DNA from 2 places in the Acidocella sp. genome. Region 2 is predicted to be linked to the other one. Evidence: predicted binding sites of a transcription regulator. Region 2 holds the regulator's gene; the other holds the start of a gene.

Region 1 (8,435 bases), on a different contig from region 2:
ATAGCTGGTTCGGACTGATCTCCCGCCAGGCCCGGCGCGCCGCCGTGGCGGCGGTCAATGACACCCCCGGCGCCAAGGTGCTGGAAGTGGGGGTCGGCACCGGCCTGGCCCTGCCGCTTTATGCGGCCAAGAAACAGATCACGGGTATCGATCTTTCGCGGGACATGCTGGCCATCGCCCGGGAACGCGCGGCCGGGCTGGGGCTGCATCATGTCGAGGCGCTGCTGGAAATGGACGCCCAGGCCACCAGCTTCGAGGATGGCAGTTTCGACGTGGCGGTGGCGATGTTCGTGGCCTCCGTGGTGCCGGACCCACAGGCGCTGGTGCGGGAACTGCGCCGGGTGGTGAAGCCCGGCGGCAAGATCCTGTTCGTCAATCACTTCGCCCGGGAGAGCGGACCGGTCTGGTGGGTGGAACGCGCTATGGCGGGAGCTTCTGGCCTGCTCGGCTGGCATCCGGACTTCCGGCTGGGCCATATGTTCACCGGGGCGGACCTGGCCGCCGCCACGGTGAGGAACATGGCGCCCCTGGGGCTGTTCCGGTTGGTGGAACTGCCGAACGGCTAAGCGGGCGCTCCAACAGCCTCTTTAAAAAACTCGGGAATCTCAAGATCAATGCAGGGTGAGCAACTGCCCGGCGCGCCAGCGCGGCGGCGCGATGAGCCCGGCTTGCGCGACACGCACGGAGTGTAATTTGCCATCCAGGTTGGATGCCCAGAAATCCAGGAATTTATGCAGCGCCGGGAATTGCGGGGCGAGATCCAGCTCCTGCCAGACATAGCTCTGCAACAGACCGGGATGATCTGGCATGTGATAGAGGATCTCGGCGGTGGTCAGGCGGTAATCGCGCATCTGCAAGGCAAGGGACATGCTCCAATCGCTCCATCGGCTTGAATGTGGCGTGTCCCCGGGGTTTCATCAGACTGCCATACACAACCCCCTGGTTTGCAACTAAATTCTTCAATGAAACCAGAAACTTGGCACTCAGCCTTTCGGAGTGCTGCCTGTTCTTGACTTCTGATTAAAGGTCGGGCTACACCCTTGGCACTCTCACAAAGGGAGTGCTAACAGCCGCGGTGCCGCAGATTGGGCCGGACAGGCTGGAAAGCTTTTAAGACATAATGTTTAGGAGCGATCAACATGGCGAATTTCCGCCCCTTGCACGACCGCGTTGTCGTCCGCCGCATCACCGCGGAGGAAAAGACCGCGGGTGGCATCATCATCCCCGACACCGCCAAGGAAAAGCCGCAGGAAGGTGAAATCGTCTCCGCTGGCCCGGGTGCCCGCAACGAGACCGGCGCCCTGGTGGCCCTGGATGTGAAGGCCGGCGACCGCGTGCTGTTTGGCAAATGGTCCGGCACCGAAGTCAAGATCGACGGGGAAGACCTGCTGATCATGAAGGAATCCGACATTCTCGGCATCATCGCCGCCTGATTTTCTCAGCTTCCTGAGCCAGACCTCGCGGCAAGGCCGCTCCGTCGTCAGGACGCTCAACAATTCTTAAGGAGTCACACATATGGCTGCCAAAGACGTCCGTTTTGGTTCCGACGCGCGCGACCGCATGCTGCGCGGCGTCGATGTTCTCGCCAATGCCGTCAAGGTGACGCTGGGCCCCAAGGGCCGCAACGTCGTCATTGAGAAGAGCTTCGGCGCGCCGCGCATCACCAAGGATGGCGTGTCCGTCGCCAAGGAAATCGAACTGTCCGACAAGTTCGAGAATCTGGGCGCGCAGCTGATCCGCGAAGTCGCCTCCAAGACCAACGACCTGGCCGGCGACGGCACCACCACCGCGACCGTGCTGGCCCAGGCCATCGTGCGCGAGGGCGTGAAGGCCGTGGCCGCCGGGCTGAACCCGATGGATCTGCGCCGCGGCATCGACAAGGCGGTTGCCGCCGTCGTGGAAGAGCTGAAGACCCGCACCAAGAAGATCACCACCCCGGCCGAGACCGCGCAGGTCGGCACCATCTCCGCCAATGGCGAATCCGAGATCGGCGACATGATCTCCCAGGCCATGCAGAAGGTCGGCAATGAGGGCGTGATCACGGTTGAGGAAGCCAAGGGCATCCAGACCGAGCTGGACGTGGTCGAGGGCATGCAGTTCGACCGTGGCTATGTCTCTCCGTATTTCATCACCAACCCGGAGAAGATGATCGCGGATCTCGACAGCCCGTATATCTTGATCTTCGAGAAGAAGCTCTCCCAGTTGCAGCCGATGCTGCCGCTGCTGGAAGCTGTCGTGCAGTCCGGCAAGCCGCTGCTGATCATCGCCGAGGATGTCGAGGGCGAGGCCCTGGCCACCCTGGTGGTGAACAAGCTGCGCGGCGGGTTGAAGATCGCCGCCGTGAAGGCCCCTGGCTTCGGCGACCGCCGCAAGGCCATGCTGGAGGACATCGCCATCCTGACCGGTGGCCAGGTGATCTCCGAGGATCTGGGCATCAAGCTTGAGACCGTGACGCTGGCCATGCTGGGCCGCGCGAAGAAGGTGCTGATCGAGAAAGAGAACACCACCATCATCGAGGGTGTGGGCTCGAAGGAGGACATCACCGGGCGCGTCAACCAGATCCGCGCGCAGATCGAGGAGACCACCTCCGACTACGACCGCGAGAAGCTACAGGAACGCCTGGCCAAGCTGGCCGGCGGTGTTGCCGTGATCCGCGTCGGCGGCGCCTCCGAGGTTGAGGTGAAGGAGCGCAAGGACCGTGTGGACGACGCGCTGCACGCCACCCGCGCCGCGGTTGAGGAAGGCATCGTCCCCGGTGGCGGTGTGGCCCTGGCCCGCGCCGTGAAGGTGCTGGAAGGTCTGCAGGCCGAGAATAACGACCAGCATACCGGCATCGAGATCATCCGCCGCGCCATCCAGGTGCCGCTGCGCCAGATCGCCGAGAACGCTGGCGAGGACGGCGCCGTGATCGCCGGCAAGGTGCTCGACACCGCCGATTACGCCCATGGCTATGACGCGCAGAGCGGCGCGTTCAAGGACATGGTGGCCGCCGGCATCATCGACCCGACCAAGGTTGTGCGCACCGCCCTGCAGGACGCCGCCTCCGTGGCCTCGCTGATCATCACCACCGAAGCCGGTGTGACCGAGCGCCCCGAGAAGAAGGCTCCCCCCGCCCCCGACATGGGTGGCATGGGCGGCATGGGCGGCATGGATTTCTGATCCGGCCTCTCAGCCTGAAACAGGAAACCCCGGGGGCAGCCCCGGGGTTTTTTGTTGCCCGCCCGCCCCTGGCGAATGGGCGCGCGACGGACCAATATCGCGCCCATGTACAGTGAATCAGATCTCGACGAGGCCGTGCGGCATGGCGTTCTCTCCGCCGGGGATGTCGCCAGGTTCCGCGCCCATGTCGCCGCCCACCGGCAAAGCCCGGCGGTGGATGAGGAATATGTGCGGCTGCTGAGCGGGTTCAACGATATTTTCGTCAGCATCGCCATCGCGCTGGTGGCCATCGCCACCTATATACTGACCGGCTCGGCCTTGACGCGCGGCGTGGCGATGATCGCGGAGGCCTGGCTGCTGGCCGAATATTTTACTCGCCAGCGCCATATGGCGCTGCCCAGCATTCTGCTGCTGCTGCTCTATGCCAAGGGGGTGGCGGAGCTGCTGCTGCATGTGGTGGGGGTATGGGTCTCCGGCCATCTGCTCAGCTTTCTGCCCTTTGGCGCGGTCGGCACCAAGACCGGGCTTTATCTCACGGTCGGCTTCACGGCGGGGCTGGAAGCCCTGGCCATCTATGCCCATTGGCTGCGGTTTCATGTGCCCATCACCGTGGCGGCGGGCGTCGCCTCACTGGTGTTGCTGGTTATTTTCCTGATGCTGGGGCTGGCCCCATGGCTGCTGCCCTACTGGCCCTGGCTGACGATCCTGGGCGGGCTTTGCGTGTTCGCCCTGGCCCTGCGCTGGGACATGTCCGACAGGACCCGCCAAACCCGCCGGGCGGATGTGGCGTTCTGGCTGCATCTGCTGGCGGCCCCCTTGCTGGTGCATCCGGCGTTTTATCTGCTGGGGCTGCTCAAGGGCGGCCATTCCGGCGACGCCGGCGTGGCCGTGGGGCTCTATGCGGCCCTGGCCCTGGTGGCGCTGCTGGTGGACCGGCGCGCCTTGCTGGTCTCGGCGCTGGGCTATGTGATCTATGCGCTGGCGCATGTGCTGCACAGCACCGGCAATGAGGCGGGCAGCCTGGCGGTGACGGCGCTGATCGCGGGATGCGCGCTGCTGCTGCTCTCGGCCTTCTGGCACCGCACGCGGGCCGGGCTGCTGCGGTTGCTGCCCGGGAGCTTGACCGCCAGACTGCCCGCGTGAGCCGCCCCGGCCTGGAGCTTCGTCCACCGCGCGGCCAAGGCACGGGCAAAATCGCGCGGACCGCCGGATCCGGCCCTTTTTATGCAAGGGGCCAGATCTCAGAACGCGGGCAAGCCCCCGGCAAAAGGGAGATTCAACAGACGATCAAACGCGGGGGCGATCCCCGCGCCGGGTCTCTCAGAAGCCACCCTCATAGGCGATGTCCGTCACCGGCTTGCGTGGGCTGGGCGCTTCACGGGCCTGCAAGGCCTCGGGCAGCAGGTCCTTCGGCCCCTGGCGGCCGATGGCCAGGGCGGCCTCGACCCGGTAGCCCGCCGGTATCTTCAATTCCGTATAGACCCTGTCGAAGGCGATGCCGACCATGCCATGCGCCTGCCAGCCCATGAAGGCGGCCTGTAGCGCCAGATACCCCCAGGCGGCACCGGCATCGAAGGAGTGGCTGTAAGACGGCACCGGCGTGTCCTTGCCCGGCACGGACATGGTCTCCGCCGAGACCACGAACACGATCGCGGAAGCGGTCTTCGCCCAGCTTTGATTGAACTCGTTCAGCAGTCCCAGGAATTTGTCCCAATGCGCATTGTCGCGCCGCGCATAGAGAAAGCGCCAAGGCTGGGAATTATAGGAGGACGGCGCCCAGCGTGCCGCTTCGATCATGGTGCGCAGGGTATGTTCGGAAATCGCTTCGCCGGTGAAGGCGCGGGGCGACCAGCGCTCCAGGAAAACCGGTTCGATCGGATGATCGGCCGTGCGGGAATTTGCCGTGGTCATGCATCTCTCCTCAAGATTGAGCTGAGGCAGCTTAACCACGCACGGGCAAGGTGGCAAAACCCGCATGGCGGGAAGAGGATATGCCCGGCGTCTTGAAAAACGCCGCCTCAAGACCAGATAAACCGGAGGCCCGGGCAAACGCCGCGCCGGACGGGCACGGCGGGGGTGGCGTTATTGCAGGTTGCGGTTTGGCGCCTCGGCCGCCACGGGGCGGGAAATTGGCGCCTCGGCCACTTCGTTGCGGCCACCGCCGGAGGCAATGACGGTGCCGGTGGCGGGACGGTCATAGATGAAACCATAGGTCGGATAGACCGAGCCCATGGTGGTGGTGCCGCCCAGCTCGACGCGCACCTGGGTCCAGTTATTGTCCGGCGAGACATCCTGCACGGTCACGTCGTTGGTGATGGTGCCTGGCACCCAATTGGCTTGGGTCACGAGGATGGTGCGTGAATCCAGCACCGCCGTGACGACGGCGACATGGCCCAGCGGCATGCGGCCGATGGAGCGGAAATTCAGCACCGAGCCCACCACCGGCATATTGCCGCGCTCATAGCGGCCCGCCGCCTGCGCCCACCAGAGGAAGGCATCGCCGGAAAGCTGGATATGCGAGACCTCGCGCGCATAAGGCACGCATTGCAGGCGGGAATGACGGAATTCGGCCATGCGCTGGTGCTGGCGGTAATGGCTGGAATGCTTGGTCGAGGCGTAATGCGTCTTGGCGTGGCTGGTATGGCCGTTGAGACGGGCCTTGCTCTCGGAATGATGGGTGGAGGCGGTACGGGTCAGCCGGTGTTCGCTCTTGCTGCTCTTATGCGTGTTGCTGGCGAGCCTGTGCGTGGAATGACTAACGCCATGGGTGGTCCGGGAGGATTCGTGATGGGTGGTGGAAGCCTGGGCGGCGGTGGGAAGCAGAGCGGCCATGGCCGCGAAAGAGATACCCGCAAACAAAGCGCGCATGGCGCCGCGGAAAGACTTATCCGCCCTGTAACCGGTCATTTATATCTACCCGAGCCGAATGAAACGCCAAGAAACCATGTGTAACCGCTACGGGTGGATTGCGCCGCGCGCAACCCGTCACTGCGACAAAATTACAACAGATACAGATTTTCGTTGATCCGGGCGGTTCGCCCAAGCCGCGTTTAAGATAATTTTCCTAAACGCTGGGAACCGGTTTTTCCAACCACCGGACGTTGCATAAGGGCCGATTCGCGCGGAAGGGGAGCCAAAGCCTGCTCCCCAACCTTTTAATTATTAACAAAAACTGAACCGCAACAAACTCACCGGCAGGCGGTGACCATGATCTCCACCAGATAGACGGGGTCGGCCAGCTTGGCCTCGACACAAGCGCGGACGGGCGCCTGGCCCTCTGGCAGCCACTGGCTCCAGACTTCGTTCATGGCCGCGCGGTCTGAAATATTCTTAAGCCAGATATGCGCCTGAAGCAGGCGTGTATTGTCGGTGCCATGCGTTTCCAGCAGGGCATCGATCTGCGCCAGCACGTCCTTGGTCTGCGCCGCGACGTCGCCGGACGTGTCCTGCGCGACCACGCCCATGGTGTAGACGAACCCGTGATATTCGACCGCCTTGGAAAGGATCGGGCTGGCTTCGGTGCGGATGATACGGCTCATGAAAAACTCCGTTAGTTGACGATATGCGGGGTGACGACCTGCACCCCATTCACGGTTGGCGCACCGTTCTGGTTGCCGAGCGTCTCACAACGCTGGATCTGCAGGGCGCGGTCGTTCATCGCGCCCATGCGCTCGGAATCGAAAACCTGCGTCGGCGCGCCATAACGCAGGCCATTCTGCTGCGTGCGGGCTTGCAGGTTCACCGTGCTCTGCCGATAGACCGCATCGGCCTGCGCCGTGCAGGCGGCGCTGTTGGCGGCCTGGGCCTGGCTTTGCGGCTGGCTGGCGCAGCTGGCCAGAAGCAGGGCGGCGGCCGCGGCCAGGAGGCGAATTCTCATATTGCGCTATGTCCTGTTTATCTGCGCGAGCCATATTCCCTTTGCCGGAAAACTCAACCGGAAACGCGCAGCAAAATCTTGCCGATATGCGTGCTGGCCTCCATCAGCGCATGCGCCTTGGCCGCCTCTTCCAAGGGAAAGACCCGGTCGATCACCGGGTCGACCCGGCCCGTTTCCAGCAACGGCCAGATTTTATGCTTCAAGGCCTCCGCGATGGCCGCCTTTTCCGCCGATGTGCGCGGGCGCAGCGTGGAGCCGGTGATGGTCAGACGCTTGAGCATGACCGGCAGCAGGTCCAACTCCGCCTTGGCCCCTTGCTGAAAGGCCACCTGCACCAGCCGCCCGCGCGGGGCGAGGCTCTTGATGTTTTTTTGAATATAGGGACCGCCCACCATATCCAGGATCACGTCCACGCCGCGCTTGCCCGTGGCCTCGGCGACGACCTGCTGAAAATCCCGCTTGTGATAATTGATCGCGCTGGCGCCGTAGCGCTCGATGAAGGCGCATTTTTCATCCGACCCGGCGGTGGCGAACACGGCCGAGCCCTGCGCCCTGGCGAGCTGGATGGCGGTCAGGCCGATGCCGGAGGTACCGCCATGCACCAGCAGGCTGTCCTCCGGCCGCAGCCCGGCCATGTCGAAGAGGTTGGCCCAGACGGTGAAGAAATTCTCCGGCAGGGCGGCGGCCTTCAGCGCGTCGTAGCCGCTGGGCCAATGCACGCACTGGCCGCAAGGCACCGCCACATATTCCGCATAGCCGCCGCCATTGCACAGAGCCGCGACCTTGTGGCCCGGATAAAACCCGCTGGCCATGGGCCCCAGCGCCGCCACCTCGCCCGCGACCTCCAACCCCAGAATGGGGCTGGCGCCGGGCGGCGGCGGGTACAGACCCTTGCGCTGCATCACGTCCGGGCGGTTCACCCCCGCCGCCATCACGCGGATCAGCACCTCGTCATCCTTCGGCACGGGGAGAGGGCCATTGGCCAGGGTCATCGCCTCCGGGCCGCCGGGGGTTGGCAAATCGATATAGCGCATCGTGTCTGGCAGGGTCATGAGCTTATATCGCCGTCGTCCGCGCGCTTGCGTCAACCCGGAGCGGGTGCAAGTTAGGCGGCGCATGTCTTCTCTCTCCCGCCGTTCATTCCTCGGCGCCGCCACCACGTTCGGGCTTGCCGCCCGCGCGGCCGGGGCCGCCACCGCCGGTACACCGGCCGCACCCGCCGGCGCGCCGAAATTCGGCGCCGCCCTGCCGCTCACCGGCGCCTATGCGCTGGAAGGCGACGAAGCGCTGCGGGGCGTTTTGCTCGCCATCGAGCAGGTGAACGCGCAAGGCGGCATCGGCGGCAAGCCCATCGCCCTGGCCCAGGCGGACATGCCCAGCCAGAGCGCCGCCGCCGGGG
Region 2 (8,435 bases):
CCAATACGCGAACGGCACGCCGGTGCCGATCGCGCCTCGGCAAGTGCTTCAGCGTGTCCTCAAGCTGTATGAGGATAAAGGCTGGAAACCGGTGCTGGCGCCGGAGCTGGAATTCTATCTCGTCGCGCGCAATACCGACCCCGATTATCCGCTGGTGCCGCCCGTGGGGCGTTCGGGACGCCAGGAAAGCGGCCGCCAGGCTTATTCGATCGACGCGGTGAACGAGTTCGACCCGCTCTTTGAGGATATGTACGATTATTGTGACCTGCAGGAGATGGATCTCGACACGTTGATCCATGAGGAAGGCGCGGCGCAGGTGGAAATCAATTTCCTCCATGGCGACCCGCTGCATCTCGCGGATCAGGTGTTCCTGTTCAAGCGCACGGTGCGCGAGGTGGCCCTGCGCCATAATATCTACGCCACCTTCATGGCCAAGCCGATGAGCAACGAGCCCGGCAGCGCCATGCATGTGCATCAGAGCATCGTCGACCCCAAGACCGGCCGGAATCTCTTCGCCGGGCCGGATGGCAAGGCCAGCCCGCTCTTCAAGAGCTATCTCGCGGGCCTGCAGAAATACATCCCCGCGGTGATGCCGATTTTCGCGCCGAACGTGAATTCCTACCGCCGGCTCACACGTTTTTCCAACGCGCCGATCAATCTGCAATGGGGGTACGACAACCGGACATGCGGGCTGCGCGTGCCCTTTGGCGACCCCGCGGCGATGCGCGTGGAAAACCGCGTGCCGGGTGCCGACGCCAACCCGTATCTCGCCTTCGCGGCAACATTGATCTGCGGTTATCTGGGGATGATGGAAGAGCTGCAATCCACGCCCGAACAGATCGGCTCCGCCTATACGGGCAAATACACGCTGCCGCGCGAACTGTCCCATGCGCTGGAGCTGATGGAGCGTTCGACGCAGATCCGCGAGGCGCTGGGCAGTCAGATCGTCGATGTGCTGGTGGCGGTGAAGCGGCTTGAATATGAAACCTATCTGCGCGTTATTTCCTCGTGGGAGCGTGAGCACCTGCTGTTGAACGTCTAGGCCCGCGCGCGCCAGTGACCGTGCCGGCCTCGCGGTCGGCCTTCGGAGGGGCGAGGCCGCGTGATTTCGCGCGGCCTCGCCCGCTACGATCTTGTCTGGACATGCCGCCCGCGCGCGGGGGCTTCCCGCCGTGCGGATTGTCCTGAAACATTTAAAAAGTCTGGGTTTCACATGGAGACGAATTATTATCAGGCCACGCGCGGCGTGGCGTTTTCCGCGCCCGAACTGGACCAGGATCTCGAAGCGGACGCGGTGATCGTCGGCGGGGGCATCTCGGGTGTTTCCGCCGCCCTGCATCTCGCGGAGCGCGGCTACAAGCCCGTGCTGCTGGAGGCGCAGGATGTCGGCTGGGGAGCCTCGGGCCGCAATGGCGGTCAGGCTTTGCCCGGCTTCGGCGCATCCATGCATAAAATGGTTCAATTGGTCGGTCAGGGCCAGGCCAAGATGCTCTGGGACATGTCGGTGGAGGCGGTGGATCTGCTGCATGCGCGCATCCAGCGCCATCAGATCCCCTGCGCGCCGCATGTCGGGTATCTGCATGCGGCGCTCAAGCCGCGCCAGGTGCGGGAGCTGAAGGAAGAGCAGGACGAGCTGGACAGGCTCGGCGCGCCGGTGGGGCGGCTGCTGGAGGGCGCGGAACTATCCGCCCGCTTGAACAGCCCCCGTTATATCGCGGCGCTTGAGGATAAGCTGGCGGGCCATGTGCATCCGCTGAATTACACGCTGGGGCTGGCGAAAGCGGCGCAGGAGGCCGGGGCGCGCATCTATGTGCGGTCGCCGGTCACGCGTGTCGAGCATGGCCCGCGCGTGACGCTGCATGTGGGAGGGCACAAGGTTCGGGCCAAATTCCTCATCATTGCCGGTGGCGCTTATCTGAACGGGCTGGAGCAGAAGATCGACGGTTATATCATGCCGGTCGGCACCTATGTCATGGCGACGGAGCCGCGCGCCGATGTGCGTGATCTCATTCCCGGCAACGAGGCCGTGGCGGATGTGAATTTCGTGCTGGATTATTTCCGCCGTTCACCGGATGACCGCATGCTGTTTGGCGGACGCGTGTCTTATTCCACGCTGCCGCCGCCCAATCTGGGCGCCGCGATGCTGAAACGCGCCGTGGCGGTGTTTCCACAGCTCAAGGACGCCCGGGTGGAATATGCCTGGGGCGGGTTTGTCGACATCACCCGCAACCGTGCGCCGCATTTTGGCAGGCTGGCGGACAATATTCTCTTCCTGCAAGGGTTCTCCGGCCATGGGCTGGCGCTTACGGGCCTGGCCGGGAAGCTGGCGGCGGAGGTCGTGGCGGGGCAGGCCGGGCGGTTCGATGTTTTCACGCGGATTCCGCATGCGCGTTTTCCTGGCGGCAGGCTGTTGCGCACCCCGGCCCTGGTTTTGGCCACCACCTGGTTCCGCTTGCGCGACATGCTGTGAAAGCAGGGCGCGGTCCGCGCGGGGGTGGGCTGTTTTCGAGTTGAACCGGCCTGGGGCTGTCCTGGGCGCGCCATCCGGGTGGGAGTTGCAATCCACGCGGCACAAACGGCAATATGGCCTCCACTCAAACGCGGGTAGGTATCATGTCGGTTCGCAAATTCCTGCTTCCTGTCAGCAGCACGGCCTCGGCCGAGGCCGCGCTTCAGGCCGGGTTGCTGCTGGCGCGCATGTGGAACGCGCATCTTGAGGTGCTGCATGTGCAGGCCGACACGCGTGAAATCGCCCCGTTCGCGGGGGAGGGACTGTCCGGCGCGTTGATCGAGGACATGATGAGCGCGACGGAACGCGAGGGCAGCACCCGGGCGCAAGGGTTGCGGGAGATGTTCTCCCTGGCCACGCAGGGGGCCGGTGTACCGGTGGGGGCGGCGCATCGCGGCGCCAGCGAGCCGAGCGCCGCTTTCGTCGTCATGACGGGGCGCGAGGAGCAGCTTGTCGCCTATAAGGCGCGGCTAGCGGATCTGACCATCGTGCCGCACCCGCTGGCGGGGGAGGATGTGGCGGCGGCCGAAGCCCTGCATGCCGTGCTGTTCGATTCCGGCCGCCCGGTGCTGCTGGCCCCCGTGGTGCCGCCCGCCAGCATTGGCAAGCGCATCGCGATCGCCTGGAACGGTACCGCCAACGCGGCCTCGGCCCTGGCCTCGGTCATGCCCTTCGTGCGGCAGGCGGAGGCGGTGCGGATTCTGGCGTCGGAGGATTATAGCCGCCCCGGCCCCAGCCCCCAGGAAGTGCGCGAATATGTCTCCCATCATGGCGTCGAGGCGGAGATCGCCTTCTTCCGTCCGGTGGAACGCAGCACCGGCGCGGGCTTGCTGGCGGCGGCGGCCTCGTTCGGGGCGGATCTGATGTCGATGGGCGCCTATTCCACCTCCTCGCGCCTGCGGCAATTGATTCTCGGGGGAATTACCCGGCATGTCCTTGAAAACGCCCAGATTTCCGTTCTGATGAATCGCTGAGCCCCTGGCTGCAAGCCACATGGGGCGGCATGGGCCGCGCAACGATCTTCCCGTGGTTTGAAACGCCTCCGCACCGGGGGTGAAGAAGTGTAACCCCGTGGCCTGTTACAATTGAGGTTGCCTAGGCTCCGTGTCATTTAAGTCACAGTCGCCTCGCGGCGAAGGCTTAACGGTTCAGTCAGACGCAGGAGTTAAACATGAAACAAATCCGTACCCGTGGCGCGGCATCCGCCTTCGCCCTGTTGGGGGCGACCGCGCTGGTGGCGGTCAGTGTGTTACCCGCGCGGGCGGCGGACACCTCGCTGGACGCGACCAAGGCGGTGCAGCAGAGCTTTACTCCGGTTCCGGATTTTTCGGCGCTGGTCGAGAAGGTCACGCCGGCCGTGGTCTCGGTGACCGTGAAACTGAAAACCGATCAGACCTCGGATGACAGCAATGGCGGCCAGAGCCGCAACGGGCTGCCGCCGGGCTTTCCGCAGATTCCCGGCTTCCCGCCGGGCTTCCCCTTCGGCTTTGGCATGCCCCAGCAGCCGCAGGCGGTCGAGGCCAAGGGCTCGGGCTTCATCATCAATTCCAATGGCACCATCGTCACCAATAATCATGTGGTGAAGGGGGCGAAGACGGTGACCGTCACCCTCTCCAACGGCGACACCTATCCCGCCAAGATCATCGGCACCGATCCCAAGACCGATCTCGCGGTGCTGAAGATCGATGCCGGCAAGGCGCTGCCTTACGTGGAGCTGGGAGATTCCAAGGATGTTAAGCCGGGCCAGTGGGTGGTGGCCATGGGCAATCCGTTCGGGCTGGGCAATACGGTCACCACGGGCGTCGTCTCGGCCTTGGGGCGTAATATTGGGGATGGTCCCTATGACCGTTTTATCCAGACCGACGCGCCGATCAACGAGGGCAATTCCGGCGGGCCGCTCTTCAACCAGAAAGGCCAGGTGATCGGCGTGAACACCGCCATTCTGTCGCCTTCGGGCGGTTCCGTGGGCATTGGCTTTTCCATCACGTCGGACATGGTCAAGCGCGTGGTCACGCAGTTGATTGCCCATGGCAAGGTGACGCGCGGCTTCCTGGGGGTTTCGGCGCAGATGGTCTCGCCGCAGATGGCGCAGGCGCTGAAGCTGCCAATGGCCAACCCGAATGCCGATGGCGCGTTGATCGCCGCGGTGGCGCCCAACAGCCCGGCATCGAAGGCGGGGTTGAAGCCGGGTGACGTGATTGTCGCCGTCAACGGCCAGACCGTGACCGATCCGGGCGATCTGGCCACGGACATCGCGAATATCGACCCGACCCACAAGGCCGATATCAGCTATGTGCGCGCCGGGCAGAAGAAGGACGTGTCCGTGGCCGTGGAGGAAATGCCCTCCAACCCCGACGCGAGCTTCCAGCAGGGCGGTGCCGGCAATCAGCAGACAGCCTCCCAGGGGGCGCTCGGCATTACATTGGCGCCGCTGACGCCGGATTTACGCAGCCAGCTCAACCTGCCCACGGACGCCACCGGCGCGGTGATCGTGAATGTGAAGCCGAACTCCCTGGCCGACGAGGCCGGCTTGCAGCAAGGGGATCTCCTGGTGGGGGTCGGCCCGACGGACATCAGCAGCCCGGACGAAGCCGTGGCCGCGATCAAGGCGGCGCGCAAATCCGGCGCTGGCGCGGTGGCGCTGCGCATTGTCCGTCAGGGGCAGGCGCTGTTCGTCGGGATCACGTTGTCCGGCGGGAACGGCAAGGACGGGAACTGAACAGACCCGCCCGCCGCGAGGCGGGCGGTTGTGCAAGGTGCCGCCGGGTTGGATGAACTCATCAGGCCCGGTGGCGCCCGCCAGATTGACCCCGCCGGACTGACGGGGCGGGATATGGGACGGTTTACCCCAGCAGCCGGCCGATGACGCGCGCGGTGTAGTCCACCACCGGGATGATCTTGCCGTAATTGATGCGCGTGGGGCCGATGACGCCGATGGCGCCGACGATCCTGTCCTGTGTGTTGCGCGCGGGTGCTACGATCATCGAGACACCGGCGGTGCCAAACAGCCCGGATTCGGCGCCGATGAAAATCCGCACCCCATCCGATTCCTCGGCGAGGTCGAGCAGCCTCAGCAATGTCTCCTCGGTTTCCAGCCGCTCGAACAAGGCCTGGATGGCGCCGAGTTTTTCGAGCTGGTCGATATCTTCCAGCAGCCGCCCCTGGCCGCGCAGGATCAACGAGCCGCCGCGCCCCTCCAGCCTGTCGCCATTGCCCCAGGTGGCGAGCCCGGCCTCGATGACGGCACTGGTCAGCTCATCCAGCGCCGAGCGGTCGGCCGACAATTCCGCGTTCACGCGCTTGCGCAGCTCCGTCAAGGTCAGGCCGGAGAGATGCGCGTTGAGAAAATTGCTCGCTTGCTGCAATGCGCTGGGCGGCAGGCCGGGCGGGGTTTCGATGATGCGGTTTTCCACCTGCCCATCGGCCGCGACCAGCACCACCAGGGCCCGGCCGGGGGAGAGCGGCACGAACTCGATATGCCGCACCGGCCCGTCCCCCTTGGGGGCCAGCACCAGCCCGGCGGCGGCGGACAGGCCCGAGAGCAGGCTGGAGGCCTGGGTCAGCGTATCCTGCAAAGAGCGCCCCGAGCGGGCGAGGGAGAGGTTGATATTGGTCCGCTCCTCCTCGGAAAGCTCGCCGAATTGCAGCAGCCCGTCCACGAACAGCCGCAAGCCGCGCTCGGTCGGCAGCCGCCCGGCGGACGTATGGGGGGAGAAGAGCAGCCCGGCATCGGTCAGATCCGCCATCACGTTGCGGATGGTGGCCGGCGAGAGTTTCTGCGGCAGCAGGCGCGAGAGCGTGCGGCTGCCCACGGGCTCGCCGGTTTCCACATATTGCTCCACGATTTCCCGCAGCACGGCGGCGGAGCGGCTATCGAGCCCTGGCGGAAGGCGGGGCAAAGGGGTGGTTGGTCTATGGTCCATATGGCTTGGCTCGGATAATAGCACGGCGGAGCAGAATATTAAGGAGATGAGTATGCGGCCCTCAGGCAGAGAATTCAACGCGCTGCGTCCGGTGTCCATCGAAACCGGCTTTTCCCACCATGCCGAGGGTTCCGCCTTGATCCGCATGGGCGGCACGGAGGTGCTGTGCACCGCCAGTGTCGAGGGGCGGGTGCCGCCCTTCATGCGTGGCCAGGGCGAGGGCTGGGTGACCGCCGAATATGGCATGCTGCCCCGGGCCACCCATACGCGCGGCGACCGTGAGGCCGCGCGGGGCAAGCAATCGGGCCGCACCCAGGAGATCCAGCGCTTGATCGGCCGTTCCCTGCGTGCCGTGCTGGACCGCAAGGCGATGGGCGAGATCACGGTGACGCTGGATTGTGACGTGCTGAATGCCGATGGCGGCACGCGCTGTGCCTCCATCACCGGCGCCTATGTGGCCATGGTGCTGGCGTTTCGGCATCTGAAGGCGAAGAACGTGATCAAATCCATGCCCATGCTGGGGCAGGTGGCGGCGGTGTCCTGCGGCATCGTCCAGGGCCACCCGGTGCTGGATCTGGATTATGCCGAAGATTCCTCCGCCGATGCGGATGCGAATTTCATTCTCACCGCCGCCGGTGGTATCGTGGAGATCCAGGCGACGGCGGAGAAATCCAGCTTTGACGAGTCGGCCTTCAACAAGCTGCTGGGGCTGGCGCGTGAGGGCACGGCCGCTCTGTTTGTCGCGCAGAAAGCCGCTCTGGGCTGAGAAAGGGCGAGAGAGGATGAATATCGGGCTGATCGTGGCCGCCGGGCGGGGCTACCGTGTCGGCGGGCCGCTGCCGAAGCAATATCTGCCTTTGGCGGGGCAGCCGATTTTGCGTCATACCATCCAGGCGCTGGCGCGCCACCCCGCGATCGACGCTGTGCAGGTGTTGATTCATCCCGACGATCAGGCGCTGTACGACGACGCCACCGCCGGGCTGGAGAAGCTGCTGGCGGTGCGGTTTGGTGGCAAGGAGCGCCAGGATTCCGCGCGGTTGGGGCTGGAGGCCATCGGGCCTCTGCAACCCGCCACCGTGCTGATCCACGATGCGGTGCGGCCCTTTGTCGCGCTGGAGACCATCTCCGCGGTGCTGGACGTTCTAAAGCGCGGCGCCGCCGCCATTGTCGGCGTGAAGCTGGCCGACACGCTGAAGCGCGTGGAGGAAGGGGTGGTGACCGGCACGGTCAGCCGTGAGGGGCTCTGGCGGGCGCAAACCCCGCAGGGCTTCCGTTATCTGGATATTTTGCGGGCGCATCGCCATGCCGTGCGCAGCGCGCCGGAGACGGATTTCACCGACGATGCGATGATCGCCGAACATGCCGGCCTGCGGGTGGAAATGGTTCCAGGCACGGAGGATAATTTCAAGATCACCACCGCCGCCGACCTGATCCGCGCGGAGGCGCTGCTTTCGGCGGCTTGACAGCCATGGCTGGCAGCCGGCGGCGCACGGCGTTATGCTGGGCGCATCATGTCAGGGAGGCTCATATGGGCGCACGATTCTTGATGCTGGTTCCGGTGCTGACGGGGTTGGCGCTGCCCGCGGCGGCCCAGACGGCCTTGACCCTCAATGCCAGCGGTTCCGCCCAGGCCGAGCCGGACGAGGCCGTGGCCGGTTTCACCGTCCAGGCCGTGAAGCCCGATGCCGCTGGCGCCCAGGCGGCGGTGAACGAGGCGATGGCGCGGGCTCTGGCGGCGGCGCGCGCGGTGCCGGGCGTGGCCGTGGCAACGGGCGGCTATAACAGCTATTCCAGCCTGTCCGACGATAAATCCGCGCCGCAATACACCGCCCAGCAAAACCTGACCCTGACGCAGCCCGCCAAGGATGGCGTGCCGGACCAGGCTTTTACCGCCCTCCTGGCCAAGTTGCAGGGGCAGGGGTTGCTATTGACCGGACTGAACGGGGAACTCTCCCAGGACGGGCGCGCCAAGGCGGGCCGGGAAGCCATTGGCGATGCGTTGG

What was found. Region 2 encodes HrcA, which represses chaperone genes, less so after heat shock. Its sites were predicted from a motif close to GTTNGCACTCNCNNNNNGNGAGTGCNAAC; they were not measured.
Region 1: the regulator HrcA is predicted to act here: its motif matches at 1,040-1,068, upstream of groES (co-chaperone GroES).

The regions. Positions count from the first base shown of each region.
Region 1 covers NZ_JBFWIX010000001.1:189,282-197,716, forward strand. Annotated here, with positions in the region: gene AB7D48_RS00865 (class I SAM-dependent methyltransferase) at 1-566, shown strand, start outside; gene AB7D48_RS00870 (usg protein) at 612-869, opposite strand; gene groES (co-chaperone GroES) at 1,140-1,433, shown strand; gene groL (chaperonin GroEL) at 1,516-3,159, shown strand; gene AB7D48_RS00885 (hypothetical protein) at 3,265-4,302, shown strand; gene AB7D48_RS00890 (nitroreductase family protein) at 4,480-5,070, opposite strand; gene AB7D48_RS00895 (CHAP domain-containing protein) at 5,242-5,991, opposite strand; gene AB7D48_RS00900 (RidA family protein) at 6,348-6,698, opposite strand; gene AB7D48_RS00905 (hypothetical protein) at 6,710-7,036, opposite strand; gene AB7D48_RS00910 (NAD(P)H-quinone oxidoreductase) at 7,090-8,088, opposite strand; gene AB7D48_RS00915 (ABC transporter substrate-binding protein) at 8,153-8,435, shown strand, end outside.
Region 2 covers NZ_JBFWIX010000005.1:39,956-48,390, reverse strand. Annotated here, with positions in the region: gene AB7D48_RS05770 (glutamine synthetase family protein) at 1-1,042, shown strand, start outside; gene AB7D48_RS05765 (NAD(P)/FAD-dependent oxidoreductase) at 1,214-2,470, shown strand; gene AB7D48_RS05760 (universal stress protein) at 2,614-3,483, shown strand; gene AB7D48_RS05755 (Do family serine endopeptidase) at 3,681-5,228, shown strand; gene hrcA (heat-inducible transcriptional repressor HrcA) at 5,353-6,432, opposite strand; gene rph (ribonuclease PH) at 6,485-7,198, shown strand; gene ispD (2-C-methyl-D-erythritol 4-phosphate cytidylyltransferase) at 7,215-7,895, shown strand; gene AB7D48_RS05735 (SIMPL domain-containing protein) at 7,961-8,435, shown strand, end outside.